3 regions of the Nocardiopsis sp. CA-288880 genome follow, and region 3 is predicted to be linked to each of the others. Evidence: riboswitches for the same ligand, from Rfam matches in the RefSeq annotation. Region 3 holds a riboswitch; each other region holds the start of a gene.
What was found. Region 3 has a riboswitch for cobalamin ahead of ACQPYD_RS29355 (VWA domain-containing protein). Riboswitches for the same ligand answer to the same signal wherever they lie in the genome.

Region 1 (5,234 bases), 1.1 Mb from region 3:
GGGGGAGGCGCCGTCGACGGCGCGGTCCGCGACCACCGACGACTTGCGGTCCTTCCAGTCGTTGGTGTCGATGCTCCACAGGATCTGGGCCAGGCCCATGTCGGCGGTCACCGAGGCGACCTCCGCGTCGGTGGACCCGTAGGGGGGTCTCATGAGGTCCATGGTGTACCCGGTCTCGCGGTACACCAGGGCCTGCACGGTTTCGAGGTCCGAGCGGATCCCGCCCGCTCCGAGCCCGGCCAGGTCGGGGTGGGAGAGGGTGTGGTTGGCCAGTTCGTGGCCCTCCGCGTAGGCGCGCCTCACGGTGCGCGGATCCTCCATGACCGGGTAGCCGGTGACGAAGAACGTCGCGCGGGCGTCGTACTCGGCCAGGGTGTCCAGCAGTTCGGGAGTGCGCCCGCCCGGGCCGTCGTCGTAGGTCAGGGCCACGCACTTGGACCCGGGGGCGGAGCAGTCGACGTCCTCGCCCGCGGGCGGCAGGACCCCGGGGACGGCCGTCTCCCGGCTGTCCCCCTCCTCCCGGGGCGGGGCCGCGACGGCGAAGTCGCGGACGCCCCGGGTCGCCGAGCGCAGCGCGCGCTCGCCCAGGTCCGACAGCAGGGGGGCGGACTCCGAGGCGGCGATAACGGCGTGGGTCCTGCCCTCTTCCACGGGGGCGACCTGTCCCGCGTCGAACTCCACGACGAGGTCGCCGGCGGGGTTGAACCCCACGGAGTCGTACAGCGAGGCGATCGGGTGCACCGCGTCCGGGGCCGCGGTCCCCGGGAGGGCGTCCCGCACGAGGCCGTTCAGCTCCTCCAGTTCCGCCTGGCCGGCGATCAGGGCGGTGGAGGGGTGGGTCGAGCCGGTGAGGGTGTCGTACCAGTAGGTGGTGTATCCCTCACGGGTTCCCTCGGAGTCGGTCTCCTCACGGGTCACGCGGACCCCGACGATGTCGTCGTTGGCCGCCGTCAGGTTCCACGCGGACTCGAAGGAGACCGCTCCGGGGTTGGCCGCCTCGAAGGCGTCCACCTCGGCGGCCAGCGCGCGGTCCAGGAAGTCGCTCAGCGGGTCGGCGCCGGGGACGACCGGGTAGGAGACCTCCGCGGCCACCCCGCCCTCGCGGGCGAGTTCGGCCTCGGCCAGGTCCACCACGTCGTCGGGGTCGACCACCGTCAGCCCGTCGGGCTCGCCGGCGGCGGGCGGGCCCGCCTCCGGCCCGCCGTCCGCCGACCCGGGGTGCGTATCGCTCTCGGGTTCGGAGGCGAGCACGCCGGGCGGGGAGACGGCCAGCCAGACCAGCCCCGCGACGACCGCCAGCGCGACCGCGATCGTGGACAGGGGGTGACCGGGGGCCATGGTCGGTTGGGACTGCTTGTTCACCAGGGGTTCTCCACGTACATCTTCAAACGAGCGATCGCGGGGAGCACGGGGGAGGGCTCGGCCACGCGACGCTTCATGTCGGTTGTGACGCCGACCGCGCAACAGGGGTTCGCGCTGTTTCCGGCCGGGGGCACAGGGCAGCACGCCGGGTACAGGGGCGGAGGGGTGCTCCCTATACTTGCAGGCGTGGAAGGTACATGCTCCACCCCGGAACCCGGGCCGCGCCCGGAAGGGGAGGGGTGTGTCGCAAGAGGGAACCCGGTGCGACTCCGGGACTGCCCCGCAGCGGTATGAGGGAACGAACGTCGCCATAAGCACTGGTAATCCGGTCGGAAAGGTCGGAAACCGGGAAGCGGCGGCCAGTAGGAGGACGGTGTCCGCGCCGTCCGCGCCCCCGAGTCCGAAGACCTGCCTCCACCCGGCGGCGCACCCGTGCCGCCGGTGGTCCCGTGCCCCGAGGGAGGGCCGAGGAGCGGCGGCAGGCGCACACGCCCACGGCGTGGCCCCGGGCATGTCCGCGTCCTCGCTCGCCCCCGTGGCCGGTACCCGGCTTTCGACGAGGGAGAGAAGCTCATGCCCGACACCCCCGAGGCCTCCCGGCCGTCCGTGCGCTCCACCGTGCACGGCTACCCCAGGATCGGCCCGAACCGAGAACTCAAGCGCGCCGCCGAGTCGTACTGGAGGGGCGAGACCACCGCGGAGGAGCTGGACGGCATCGCCGCCGACCTGCGCCTGGGCGTCTACACCCAGCTGCGCGAGGCGGGCGTCGACGACATCCCGTCCAACACGTTCTCGTACTACGACCACGTCCTGGACACCGCGGTCCTGTTCGACCTGGTGCCCTCCCGGTTCGCCTCGCCGGCCGCCGCCGGCGACCGCGACGAGGAGCTGCGCCGCTACTTCGCCCTCGCCCGGGGCGAGCAGGGGGCCCAGCCGCTGGAGATGACCAAGTGGTTCGACACCAACTACCACTACCTGGTCCCCGAGCTGTCGCCGAGCACCCGTCCGCGCCTGGTCGGTGACAAGCCCCTCGCCGAGTTCCGGGAGGCGGCCGAGGCGGGTTTCCCGACCCGCCCGGTCCTGGTCGGCCCGCTCACCTTCCTCCTGCTGGCCAAGGCCGCGGACGACGCACCCGAGGGCTGGCGCCCCGTCGAGCTGCTCGACCAGCTCCTGGACGCCTACGCCCAGCTCCTCGCCGGCCTCTCCGCCGCGGGGGCCGCCGAGGTGCAGCTGGACGAGCCGATCCTGGCCACCGACGAGGGACGCGCCGCCGTCGGGCTCCTGGAGCGGGTCTACCAGCGCCTGGGCTCCCTCGCCGAGCGCCCCTCCCTCCTGGTCTCGACCTACTTCGGCTCCATCGGGGCCCCCGCGCTGCGGATCCTGAAGGACTCCCCGGTGGAGGCCGTCGGCCTGGACCTGGTCACCGACGGCGAGGGCGTCGACGACCTCGTCAAGGTCTCGGGCCTCGGCAGCACCCGCCTGGTCGCCGGGGTGGTGGAGGGCCGCAACGTCTGGCGGACCGACGTCCCGGCCGCCGTGGCCGCGCTCGGCACCCTGCTCGCCCTCACGGACGAGCTGACGGTGAGCACGTCCTGCTCGCTCCTGCACGTGCCGATCGACCTCGACGCGGAGACCTCCCTCGCCCCCGAGCTGCGCGAGGCCCTGGCCTTCGCCAAGCAGAAGGCGTATGAGACGGCCCTCCTCGGCCGCGTCCTCTCGGCGGGGGCCGAGGCCGAGTACGCGGCGGGCGGCACCGGCGGCGGTCCCGCCTTCACGGACGCCCGCGTGCGCGCCCGCCTGGACGCCCTGGGCCCGGACGCCTACGAGCGCCCCCAGGACAGGGGCGCCCCCACGGACACGCCGCTGACCACGACCACCATCGGGTCGTTCCCCCAGACCGCGGAGCTGCGCCGCGCCCGCGCCGCGCACCGCCGGGGCACCCTGGCGGAGGACGCCTACAAGCAGATCCTCCGGGAGGAGATCGACCGGGTCGTCGCGCTCCAGGAGGAGATCGGGCTGGACGTGCTCGTGCACGGCGAGCCCGAGCGCAACGACATGGTCCAGTACTTCGCCGAGCAGCTGGAGGGCTACGCCACCACCGAGAACGGCTGGGTGCAGTCCTACGGTTCGCGGTGCGTCCGCCCGCCGATCCTGTTCGGCGACGTCTCGCGCCCCGAGCCGATGACCGTCGAGTGGATCACCTACGCCCAGTCGCGCACCGACAAGCCGGTCAAGGGCATGCTGACCGGCCCGGTGACCATGCTCGCCTGGTCGTTCGTGCGCACCGACCAGCCGCTGGGCGACACCGCCCGCCAGGTGGGTCTGGCACTGAGGGACGAGGTCGCCGACCTGGAGCGCGCGGGCATCCGCCACATCCAGGTGGACGAGGCGGCCCTGCGCGAGCTCCTGCCGCTGCGCGAGGAGCGGCGCGCCGCCTACCTGGACTGGGCGGTGAACTCCTTCCGCCTGGCCACGTCCGGTGTGTCGCCGTCCACGACGATCCACACGCACATGTGCTACTCGGAGTTCGGCCTCATCGTCGGCGGCATCGAGGCGCTGGACGCCGACGTGACCAGCGTCGAGGCCGCCCGCTCCCGGATGGAGCTGGTGGAGGACCTGGGCCGCCGCGGCTACAAGCGGGGGATCGGGCCCGGCGTGTACGACATCCACTCACCGCGGGTGCCGTCCGTGGAGGAGATCGAGGGCTCGCTGCGGCTGGCCGTGGCGCACATCGACGCCGGGAGCCTGTGGGTCAACCCCGACTGCGGTCTCAAGACGCGCGGCTACGCCGAGGCGGAGCAGGCCCTGCGCAACATGGTGGAGGCCGCCCGCCGGGTGCGCGCCGACCTGCCCGGCGTCGGCTAGCGGGATGTTCCGTGCCCGGCCCGGGCGCCTCCGGGGCGAGGCGGCCGGCGGTCTCCGCGAGCGCGGGGGCCCGTCCCGGGGCATCGGCCCCGCCGGTGCGTCCGGCGTGCGGTCTCCGCGAGCGCCCGGCCCGGGCGCCCGTGGCCTCTGGCCGGGCACGGGACGAAACGGACGGGGAGGGGCCGCGGCGACGCCGCGGCCCCTCCCCGTCCCTGCGGCGGACCGGTCAGGTGCCGACCACGGCCAGCGCGTCGGCGCCGGCGTTGAGCATGATCTCCTCGAGGTTGTCGGGGAGGACCAGGTCCTCCGCGGAGTCCTCGCCCGTGAAGGACGGGTGCAGCTGGTACGTGATGTGGATGTTCAGGTTCGCGGTCCTGACCAGCAGCACGGCCTCGGGGATGAGGTCGCCCACGAAGTCGTACTTCGTGACGATGAAGTGGGCCTCGTCGCCGAGCTCCACCTCCTTGCTCTCCTCCACGTCGCCGGCGTCGTACAGGGTGCTGTACTCGCTCTCGCCGGTGATCTGGGCGACCGTGTCCTGGAACTGGCTCGTCGCGGCCTCGACGGAGTCGGCGGCGGAGTAGGGGGTCTGGTACACGATCTCGAAGGAGGCGTAGCCGCCGGGGGCGTTGCCCTCCGGCAGGGTGGCGTCCAGGGTGTCGCAGTACGAGTTCTCGTCGCGGACGGACTTGTTGCCGCCGTCGGTGACGAGGAAGTCGGCCACGACCTGCTCGGTGAAGGCGTCGCAGGGCTCGGTGGGGACCGAGTAGGGGGGCTCGCCGGCGGGGGCCGCGTCGGGGTCCGGCTCCGGGGCCGGCTCGTCGCCGCCGGTCGCCTCCTCCGCGCTCGCGGAGGGCTCGGTCTCGGGCGGGGTGGCGACGGTCGTCCCGTCGTTGCCGTTGGTGACCAGCATGACCAGGACCGCGACCACGAGGACGACGATGACCACGCCGCCGCCGATGACGACCCACAGCCTGGCCTTGCCGCCGCCCTGGGGCGGCTGGGGC
Region 2 (5,234 bases), 450 kb from region 3:
TGGTGGTCCTGGAGGACCCGGGCATCGGCTCCTACAACCAGGCGATGGTGCTCGACGACACCGGGGCGGTCTTCCGGAGCCCCACGGGGATGTCGTTCCCGGTGTCGGGCCTGCTCCCCGCCGCGGTGCCCTCCCACGTGGACGTGGTGGCCTGGGAGGGCGACGCCGACCTGCGGGGGGACCGGGTGACGGTGGACGGCCGCGCGGTCGCCCCGAGCGGCGGGCACGGGGAGGAGGACAACGCCTTCGCGAGTTCCGCGCGCGGGGCCGTGGGGGACCCCTTCACCTTCGGTACCGACGTCGTACGATTCGACCCAGTACTCGGCCGGGAAACGGATATCCGAATCCTCACCGAACAGGACGCGGTACTGGTCGGCGTCGTGGCGCTGACCGCCCCGATGCGTACCTGAAGTCCGGTATTCGCGACGGGTTTCCCGGCAGGCCCGGGCGGCCGGAAAAGCCCGCCCCCCAACGGGATCCCGCCTGTGTGTAGTGGGTCCATAACTTTCCGTATTCAAAGAGGGCACGCAAAACCAGACAGACTTGGCTAGGCTGTGCCCCGGTCATGGATATGGCCCCAGAGTCAAAAGGGAAGGGGGCGGTGTCACGTGGACCGCTGCGCGTTGTTCGTTGACGCGGGATACCTTCTCGCGGACGGCGCGATGGCCGTGCACGGAACCCGCAACCGGGACTCCGTCTCCTGGGACTACTCCGGACTCGTCCAGTTCCTCAACGAGGTCGCACGGGACCGCACCGGTCTTCCGCTGCTGCGTTGCTACTGGTACGAGGCCGTCGCCGACGACCGGCGCTCCCAGGAGCAGGACGGCATCGCCGACATCCCCGGCGTCAAGTTCCGTGCCGCGAGGATACGGCCCGGCCGCCGCGAGGGCGTGGAGAGCTATGTCCAGCGCGACATCACCACGCTGGCACGCACCGGCGTCCTGTGCGACGCCGTCCTGGTCAGCGGTGACGAGGACATGGCTTCCGTCGTCGCCGACGTCCAGGACATGGGCGTGCGCGTCACCGTCGTGCACGTGTCCGTCGAGGGCAACTGGACCATCTCCCGGGCCCTGCGCCGGGAGTGCGACGACCTCATCGAGATCGGGGCGGGCCACCTGCGCCCGCACGTCAACCTCCTCACCAGCAGCGGCTCCTCCCAGGAGACCGCGGCCAAGACCACGACGCCGTTCGCCAACGGCCGGTCCCGTTCCGCGCCCGAGACGCAGCGGCAGCCCGTCGCGGCCCAGCCCGGCGGCGCCCGGGTCGACCCGGTGGGATCCTCCAGCGGCGGCCTGGAGGCGATGTTCGCGGGGACCGGGGGCCAGCCCGCCCCCCAGGGCAGCGCCATGGACCAGCTGCGCGCCATGCGGAGGTCCCTCGCGCAGCAGCGCGGCGGGGACCACCTCGTCGGACCGGGGGGCGACGGCGCCCAGCAGCCGGGCGGCATCGACGCCAACGGATTCCCGTCCGGCGGGCAGACCCCGCCCGGCACGGGCGGCGGCTCCTACCCCGGCCACCCGGTGACCGGGGGGCACCCCGCACACAACGGGCAGCAGGGCTATCCCGTCACCGACGGACACCCGTCGATGCGCGGCGCGGACCCGAGCGGCTACGGCATGCCCGCGAGGCCGGCCTCCGGGTCGGGGCCGATGACCGGATCGCAGCCCTCCTTCAACGGCACGGGACCCCAGCAGTCCTTCGCTGGGACGGGGCCGCAGCGCTCGTTCGCGTCGGACGGCCAACCCGGCCACGCGCCACCTCCGAGAAGCGCCCCACCCCAGGACCCACGGCAGGATCCGCGCCAGGACCCGCGCTACGGGGGCGGGGACGGCTCCGGATTCGGGGGAGCGGCCGACGCAAACCCTACCTATGGGACCAGTACGGAAACTGACACCGCTCACCGCGGTGGGGCAGCCTCCCCCTACGGGGGGCCGCCACCTACTGGTCCCGAACCCGCCAGCCGGTTCAGCGCCGGCGGCTACCAGGAATCCCGTCCCAGTCCTGGATATCCACAGCAGACACGTCCCGCCGCGCATACCGTTGACGAAGCGGTGCATGTCGCGCACAAGGAAGGGAACGACTTCGCGGAGTCGATCGCTCGCGAGGCGCCCGCCCTGTGGGTGGAGGCCGTACTCGCCCGCAGGCCCAGGATGCCCTCCGACCTGGAGGCGCGCCTGCTCCAGGGCTCCTCGCTGCCGATCGACCACCTGTTGCGTGACGAGGTCCGTGACGGACTGCGCCAGGGGTTCTGGCAGGCCCTGGAGCGGGCCAGGTCCTGACAGGGCGCGCGGGAGTGCGAGTAGGGGATGGGGGCGATGCGGTTGACCCACGTGACGACGGCAGAACTCGACCGTTGGGAATTCCACGCTGTCCGGTCCGGTGAGCACGGACGGGTCGCCGCCCAACTCCTGGACCTGGCCAACCGGGTCGACGCGGGGAGCGAGGTCTCGCGCGCGGAGCTGTTCGTGCGCGCGGGGGAGCAGTGGGAGATCGCCCAGGAGTTCGAGCGCGCCTGCTCGGCCTACCAGAGGGCGATCGACGACGGCGGGGCCACGGTGATCGACGCCCGCGCGCTCAGCGCCGGGGCACTCCTGCAACTGGACGAGGTCGACCAGGCCTACGCCCACCTCAAACGCCTGGAGGGCGAGGATCCGCCCGGACTCCAGACCTTCATCCACGTGGCGGAGGCGCTGTACGCGCACGACGACCTGGAGGGCGCCGAGCGGTGGGCGACGGTCGGCGCGCACCGGTTCCTCGACCGGGCCTCCTCGCCCTACGTCCGCGACCTCCTGGTGGAGCTCCTGCGCATCCGGTTCCGCATCCGCACCGACCTGGGGCTGTCCGAGGACCGGCTGGACCGCAGACTCGACGAGGAGTGACCCCGGCCGTGCGGGCCGGGGCGCTCCGGCCCGGACCCGGCGGAGTGAGCTTTCCGACGTGCGGGCGTGCCGCCGACACGCCCGGGGCGGTGGAGGCGCTGATCTGCGCCCGACCGCTCCGGTCCGGGCCCGGCCGCCGCGGACACGGCCGTGTGGTCAGCGGCACCGGCCCGACGGGCGCCGTCCGAACCGCCTCGGAAGCGGCGTTCCGGGCGTTCGGCCGCCCCTCGGGAGGTGCTGCCGGTCCCGGGGAGCCCCGGCGACGATCTAGGCTGTGTCCGGTCGCCTCCCAGCTGCCCAGACGAGGCGCGACATCCCCCTGAACCGGGTGCCCGAGGCCCTCTCATACCACGGCCCACGCGTGTGTTCGACGATCGTCGAAGAATCCGAGAAATCGATGACACGCCATCATCTTGCGGTGTTCCAACGCACGGCCCCCTAGATGTAGTATCTGTCCCGCTGGTGGTTCACCCCTCGGGGTGAGGCAAGAGGGAACCCGGTGCGAAGCCGGGGCTGCCCCGCAGCGGTATGTGGGAACGAAGCCGTCACAGGCACTGGGGACCCCCGAAGGCCCCGGGAAGCGACGGTGCGTAGGCCGCCCACGAGCCCGAAGACCTGCCACCGGTGCGCACGTGAGCGTGCGCCGACGACGGGGCTTCGAGGGTGAGCCGCCGCGACCCACCGGTCGGACGACCGCACGCACCCGGTGCGTCGGTCCCCCGGTGCGTGCCGCGCACCTTGCCCATCGTGTCCCCTCCCCGCCGGGACTCTTCTACCGAGGTTGGAGCCGCTGTATGACCCTTGACGTCGAGGCCGTGCCCGTATCCGTTCGGCCCGAGCCGACCAACGAGGGCGCGCCCCCCGCCGCCGTCGACCGGATCGAGCACGTCGTGACCGAGGCCTGTGCGAGGCTCACCGGTGTTTCGGCGGAGAAGGTCCTCACCGAGGCCCGCCGCGGCTTCTACCCCGGCATCCCCGACGCCGAGGTCGAGCTCGCCCTGGTCATGGCCGCCCGCAGCTTCGTGGAGGTCGACCCGGACTACTCGTTCGTGGCCGCCCGCCTGCTGCTGGACAAGCTGCGCCGCGAGGCCCTCACCTTCATCAGCGGCGCCCCCGACGCCGCAGGGCAGTCCGAGATGGGCGAGCGCTACGCCGCCTACCTGGCCGCCTACGTCGGCCGCGGCATCGACCTGGGCCAGCTCGACCCGGCGCTCGCCGGGTTCGACCTGGAGCGCCTGGGCGCCGCCCTGCGCCCCGAGCGCGACGAGCAGTTCACCTTCCTCGGCATCCAGACCCTCTACGACCGCTACTTCCTGCACAGCGACGAGGTCCGCTACGAGCTGCCGCAGGCGTTCTTCATGCGCGTCGCCATGGGGCTGGCCCTCAACGAGGACGACCGCGAGGCCCGCGCCATCGAGTTCTACGAGCTGCTGTCCTCGTTCGACTTCATGGCCTCCACGCCCACCCTGTTCAACGCCGGCACGGTGCGCGCGCAGCTGTCCTCCTGCTTCCTCACCACCGTCGGCGACGACCTCCAGGCCATCTTCCACGGCATCAGCAACAACGCGATGCTGTCCAAGTACTCGGGCGGGCTCGGCAACGACTGGACCCCGGTGCGCGGCCTCGGCTCGCACATCCGCGGCACCAACGGCAAGAGCCAGGGCGTCGTCCCGTTCCTGAAGATCGCCAACGACACCGCCGTCGCGGTCAACCAGGGCGGCAAGCGCAAGGGCGCCGTGTGCGCCTACCTGGAGACCTGGCACATCGACATCGAGGAGTTCCTCGACCTCCGCAAGAACACCGGCGACGACCGCCGCCGCACCCACGACATGAACACCGCGAACTGGGTTCCGGACCTGTTCATGCAGCGTGTGGAGCAGGGCGGCAGCTGGACCCTGTTCTCGCCGGACGAGGTCCCCGACCTGCACGACAAGTACGGCACCGACTTCGCCGAGGCCTACGAGAAGTACGAGGCCGCCGCGGAGGAGGGCCGGATCAAGGTCGCCAAGAAGATCCCCGCGGTCGACCTCTGGCGTCGCATGCTGACCATGCTGTTCGAGACCGGGCACCCCTGGATCACCTTCAAGGACCCGTCCAACCTGCGCTCGCCGCAGCAGCACGTCGGCGTCGTGCACTCCTCCAACCTGTGCACCGAGATCACGCTGAACACCAGCGCCGACGAGGTCGCCGTCTGCAACCTGGGCTCGGTCAACCTGGCCCAGCACGTGGGCCCCGACGGCCTGGACGCCGAGCGCCTGCGCCGCACCGTCCGCACCGCCGTGCGCATGCTCGACAACGTCATCGACGTGAACTTCTACACGATCCCCGAGGCGCGCCGCGCGAACATGCGCCACC
Region 3 (5,234 bases):
CGGTCGCCGCCAGGGCGGGCGCCCCCGTCGGCGGTGACTTCGCGGTGATGAGCCTGTCGGACCGGCTCAAGCCCTGGGAGGTGATCGAACGGCGCCTGCGCGCCGTCGCCGAGGCCGACCTGGCGCTGGCGATCTACAACCCGGCCTCGCGCTCGCGGACGGGGCAGGTCGCCGCCGCCCGCGAGGTCCTGCTGGAGCACCGCAAGCCCGACACCGTGGTCGTCGTCGGCCGGAGCGTCGGCAGGGAGGGCGAGTCGCTGGCGGTGACCACGCTCGGGGAACTCGACCCCGCCGGCGTCGACATGCGCTGTCTGCTCATCGTCGGCGCCTCGGGCACCCGCGTCTCCGGGACGGGCCGGGTCTGGACGCCGAGGTGGGTGCGGCCGTGACCGTGCACTTCGTGGGGGCGGGGCCCGGCGCCGCCGACCTGCTCACCGTCCGCGCCACGCGCATGCTCAACGCGGCCGACGTCGTCCTCTACCCCGGCACGTACCTGGACCCCGGGGTCCTGTCCCACTGCGCCCCCGGCGCGGAACTGGTCGACACCCAGGGCCTGGACCTGGACCGCATCACCGAACGCCTGGTCGCCGCGCACGCCGCGGACCGGGACGTCGTACGGCTGACCTCCGGGGACCCCTCGCTGTACTCGGCGCTGGCCGAGCAGACCCGGAGGCTCGACGCGCACGGGGTCCCGTGGGACGTCACGCCGGGGGTGCCCGCCTACGCGGCCGCCTCGGCGCTGGTGGGCCGCGAGCTGACCGTTCCGCTGGTGGCCCAGTCGGTGGTGCTGACCCGGACCGGCACCCGGTCGACGGCGATGCCGGAGACCGAGGCGCTGGGCGCGTTCGCGGCGACGCGGGCCACGCTGGTGCTGCACCTGGCGATCCGGCGGGTGCGGGAGCTCATGGCCGAGATCGTTCCCGACTACGGCGCGGACTGTCCCGCGGTGGTCGTGTACCGGGCCAGCCAGCCGGAGGAGGAGGTGCTGCGCGGGACGGTCTCCACCATCGCCGGCCTGGTGGAGGAGGCGGGGCTCCGGCAGGCGGCGGTGGTCCTCGTCGGGTGGGCGCTCGACCCCGAGGGGGGCGGTGAGTCCTACCTGTACGACCCCTCGCGGCCCAGGGGCGCCGCCCCCTCGTCAGGCGCTTCCGGGTGACGGGGCCAGGCTCCACTGGGTGACGGTGCGGGCGGGGGACCATCCGGTGAACGCGCCGATGGGCGCGGCGGTCTCCACGGCGATGCGGGTCAGCTCCCCGCCGTGGCTCCGGTAGGCGTCCGCGAGCAGCCGCTCGGTCTCCAGCGTCACCCCGTGCACCACGATCCTGCCGCCCGGTCCCAGCGCCTCCAGGCAGGCGTCGAGCACGCCGGGCCGGGTCGCGCCGCCGCCGACGAACACCGCGTCGGGCGGGGCCAGCCCCTCCAGCGCGTCCGGCGCGCGGCCGGCGACCACGCGCAGGCCCGGGACGCCGAGCCGGTCCGCGTTGCGGCCGATCCGCCCGGCGCGCCCGGCGTCGGCCTCCACCGCCGTGGCCGTGCACGAGGGGTGGGCGCGCATCCACTCGATGCCGACCGAGCCCGCGCCCGCGCCCACGTCCCACAGGTGCTGCCCCGGGGAGGGCGCCAGCCGGGCCAGCGCCGAGGCGCGCAGGTCCCGCTTGGTGAGCTGGCCGTCGTGCTCGAACGCGTCGTCGGGCAGCCCGGCGACCAGCCCGCGGCCCGCAGGTCCGGAGAGCTCCAGCGCCAGTACGTGCAGCCGGGGCACCCCCTCCGGAGGGGAGGCGAGCCAGTCGCGGGCCGTGCTCCCCGACCGCGACTCCGCGGCCGCCCCCAGGTCGCCGAGGACGGTCATCCGGCTGCCGCCGTAGCCCGCGCCGACCAGCAGGGCGGCGACCGTCCCGGGGGTGGCGGCGTCCGAGGAGAGCACCAGGACACGGCGTCCCGGGGCCAGGTCGCGCATCAGCAGGTGCGGATCGCGCCCCACCAGGGACAGCACCGTGCTCCCCTCCGCCGGCCACCCCATCCGGGCGCGGGCCAGGGCGACCGAGGAGACGGCCGGCTCCACGCGCACCGCGTCCGCTCCGAGCAGGTCGATCAGCGTGCTGCCGATGCCCGAGACCAGCGGGTCGCCGGAGGCCAGGGCGACGACGGCGCGGCCCTCCAGGGAGGCGAGCAGGTCCGGCAGGCCCTCGCGCAGGGGGGAGGGCCAGGCCAGGCGCCGCTGGCCCGGCGCCCGCGGCAGCATGGCGAGGTGCCTGCGCCCTCCCAGCACCGTGTCGGCCGCCAGGACCGGCCCGCGCAGCCTCTCGGGCACGCCTGGCCAGCCGTCGGCGCCGATGCCGACGACGGTGATTCGGGGAGGGGACATCTCGACCTTCATGGGCAGGACGCTATCGTGGCGGCCGAAGGTGCGAGGTGCCCCGGCTGCCCAGCCATCGGAAACGGTGGGGACGGCGTCCGGGGAGAATCTGGGAAGCCCGGTGAGAATCCGGCACAGGCCCGCTGCGGTGAGCCGAGCCTCCGTACAGGAGGACTCGGTGAGTCCGAAGACCGGCCCCGCACCCGCCCATGACCGATGGCGAAACGAGCGGGAGCCTCACATGCCATTGCGGACGTCCCACTATCCCTTCTCGGCGATCGTCGGCTGCGACGCCGAACCGCTCGACGACCTGGGCCTGGCCCTGGTCCTGGCCAGCGTCTCCCCCGAGATCGGCGGTGTCCTGGTCCGCGGCCAGAAGGGCACCGCCAAGTCCACCGCGGTGCGGGCCCTGGCCCCCCTCCTGCCCCCGGTCGAGGTCTACCGGGGCGACCGCTTCTCCGTCGACCCCGCCGACCCCGCGCAGGAGTCGCCGGACGGCCCCTTCCCTCCCGGCACGGCCGTGGAGCGCCGCCCGGTGCGCCTGGTCGAACTGCCGGTGGGCGCCACCGAGGACCGCGTCCTGGGCTCGCTGCACCTGGAACAGGCGCTCACGCACGGCCGGGTCGCCTACGAACCCGGACTGCTGGCGCGCGGCCACCGCGGCCTCCTCTACGTGGACGAGGTCAACCTGCTCCACGACCACCTGGTCGACCTCCTCCTGGACGCCGCCGCGACCGGCCGGGTGACCGTGGAGCGCGACGGGTTCTCCGTGGAGCACGCCGCGCGCTTCCTCCTCATCGGGACGATGAACCCCGAGGAGGGCGAGCTGCGCCCGCAGCTCCTGGACCGGTTCGGGCTGACCGTCGAGGTCGCCGCGCCCTCCGAGCCCGCCGCACGCGTGGAGGTGGTCCGCAGGCGCATGGCCTACGACGCCGACGCCGCCGCCTTCTCCGAACGCTACGACCGGGCCGAGAAGGCCCTCGCCGAGCGCATCGCGGCGGCCCGGGAGACGGCCCGGCACGCCCGGCTGTCCGACGCAGCGCTGCTGAAGATCGCGCAGGTGTGCGCGGCGTTCGAGGTCGACGGCCTGCGCGCCGACATCGTGACCGCGCGCACGGCCCTGGCGCACGCCGCCTGGGAGGGCCGGACCTCGGTCTCCCTGGCCGACATCCGCCGCGCGGCCCTGCTGGCCCTGCCGCACCGGCGCCGGCGCAACCCCTTCGACGCGCCGGGGCTCGACGAGGAGCTCCTCGACCGCGTCCTGGGGGACGAGGAGCCGCCGCCGGACGGCCCCGAGCCGCCGGGCGGCCCCGACGACCCCGCCGGCTCCGACGACCCCGCTTCCCCCGTCGGGGACGACGGGGACGGCGGGGACGGCGCTCCCGACAGCCCGGACGGGGGGCCCTCCCGGCCCCCGGAGGCCGGCGCCGGCGAACCGGACCGGTCCCCCGTCCCGCCCCGGGGGCCGGAGAACGCCCAGGAGGCGGAAGCACCCCGGGAGCCCGGGGACGCCGAGCGGGACGGACCCGGGCCCGCGGCCGGCACCACGGTCGGGGCGGGCGCCCCCTACCGCCCCCGGGCGTTCACCGCGCGGGGCACGGGGACCGGAGCCGACGGCCGGCGCAGCCGCGCCCTCGGCGCCCGGGGCCGCCGGATCGGGGCCGCACCGCCCGGCGGGGGTTCCGGCGGCCCGCTCCACCTGGTCGAGACCGTCAGGGCGGCGGCCTCCCGCCCGCACGGCGGCGGCCGGATCGGCCTGCTCCCCGGCGACCTGCGCGTCGCGGTGCGCGAGGGCCAGGAGAGCAACCTGGTGCTGTTCTGCGTCGACGCCTCCGGCTCCATGGCGGCGCGCAAGCGCATGGGCGAGGTCAAGACCGCCATCCTGTCCCTGCTGTTGGACGCCTACCGGCGCCGCGACAAGGTCGGGCTCGTGACCTTCCGGGGGACGGCGGCCGACCTGGTGCTGCCCCCGACCCGTTCGGTGGACACCGCCGCCGCCCGTCTGGAGGCACTGCCCGCCGGTGGGCGCACCCCGCTCGCCGAGGGCCTGCTGGAGGCCGCCCGGGTCCTGCGGCGCGAGCGCCTGCGCGACCCGAGGCAGCGTCCCCTGCTCGTCCTCGTGACCGACGGCCGGGCCACCGGCGGCCGGGGGGCGGTCGGCCGGTCGCTGGCGGCCGCCGACCACGTCGCCGGCCTGGGTGTGGCCACCGTCGTCGTGGACGGCGAGTCCGGCCCGCTGCGCCTGGGCCTGGCCGCCGCCCTCGCCGCCCGCATGGGCGCCGAACACCTGCCCGTCGACGAGGTCAGCGCCGACGCTCTGGGAAACGCCGTGAGAGAGAGGGCCGCCTGATGCCCCAGGGCAGACCGTCCGTCGTCCCGGACGACGGGCTCACCACCCGGCAGCGCCGCAACCAGCCCGTGCTCGCCGTCCACACCGGGGACGGCAAGGGCAAGTCGACCGCCGCGTTCGGGCTCGCGCTGCGCGGCTGGAACCAGGGCTGGCGGATCGGGGTGTTCCAGTTCGTGAAGTCGGCGAAGTGGCGCATCGGCGAGCAGACCGTGCTCGAACGCCTGGGGAGGCTGCACGAGGAGACCGGCGAGGGCGGCCCCGTGGAGTGGCACAAGATGGGCTCGGGCTGGTCCTGGAGCCGCCGCCGGGGAAGTGACGAGGACCACGCGGCGGACGCGGCCGAGGGATGGGCGGAGATCAAGCGCAGGCTCGCCGAGCAGACGCACGACCTGCTCATCCTCGACGAGTTCACCTACCCGATCCACTGGGGGTGGGTCGACGTCGGGGACGTCGTGACCGCCCTGCGCGACCGTCCGGGCCGCCAGCACGTGATCGTCACGGGCCGCCGCGCCGCCCCCGAACTCCTGG

Region 1: it holds a riboswitch for cobalamin, as region 3 does, so the genes downstream of both, metE (5-methyltetrahydropteroyltriglutamate--homocysteine S-methyltransferase) here and ACQPYD_RS29355 (VWA domain-containing protein) in region 3, are expected to answer to the same signal.
Region 2: it holds a riboswitch for cobalamin, as region 3 does, so the genes downstream of both, ACQPYD_RS31370 (ribonucleoside-diphosphate reductase subunit alpha) here and ACQPYD_RS29355 (VWA domain-containing protein) in region 3, are expected to answer to the same signal.

Annotation. Positions count from the first base shown of each region.
Region 1 is NZ_CP192105.1:5,688,657-5,693,890, reverse strand. Features, by position in the region: gene ACQPYD_RS24655 (polysaccharide deacetylase family protein) at 1-1,338, opposite strand, end outside; cobalamin riboswitch at 1,601-1,775, shown strand; gene metE (5-methyltetrahydropteroyltriglutamate--homocysteine S-methyltransferase) at 1,936-4,227, shown strand; gene ACQPYD_RS24645 (DUF3558 domain-containing protein) at 4,454-5,234, opposite strand, start outside.
Region 2 is NZ_CP192105.1:7,267,436-7,272,669, reverse strand. Features, by position in the region: gene ACQPYD_RS31385 (sigma-70 family RNA polymerase sigma factor) at 1-410, shown strand, start outside; gene ACQPYD_RS31380 (NYN domain-containing protein) at 609-2,279, shown strand; gene ACQPYD_RS31375 (hypothetical protein) at 2,307-2,879, shown strand; cobalamin riboswitch at 3,326-3,516, shown strand; gene ACQPYD_RS31370 (ribonucleoside-diphosphate reductase subunit alpha) at 3,674-5,234, shown strand, end outside.
Region 3 is NZ_CP192105.1:6,812,607-6,817,840, forward strand. Features, by position in the region: gene ACQPYD_RS29340 (precorrin-2 C(20)-methyltransferase) at 1-389, shown strand, start outside; gene ACQPYD_RS29345 (cobalt-precorrin-4/precorrin-4 C(11)-methyltransferase) at 374-1,156, shown strand; gene cbiE (precorrin-6y C5,15-methyltransferase (decarboxylating) subunit CbiE) at 1,139-2,377, opposite strand; cobalamin riboswitch at 2,434-2,570, shown strand; gene ACQPYD_RS29355 (VWA domain-containing protein) at 2,598-4,706, shown strand; gene cobO (cob(I)yrinic acid a,c-diamide adenosyltransferase) at 4,706-5,234, shown strand, end outside.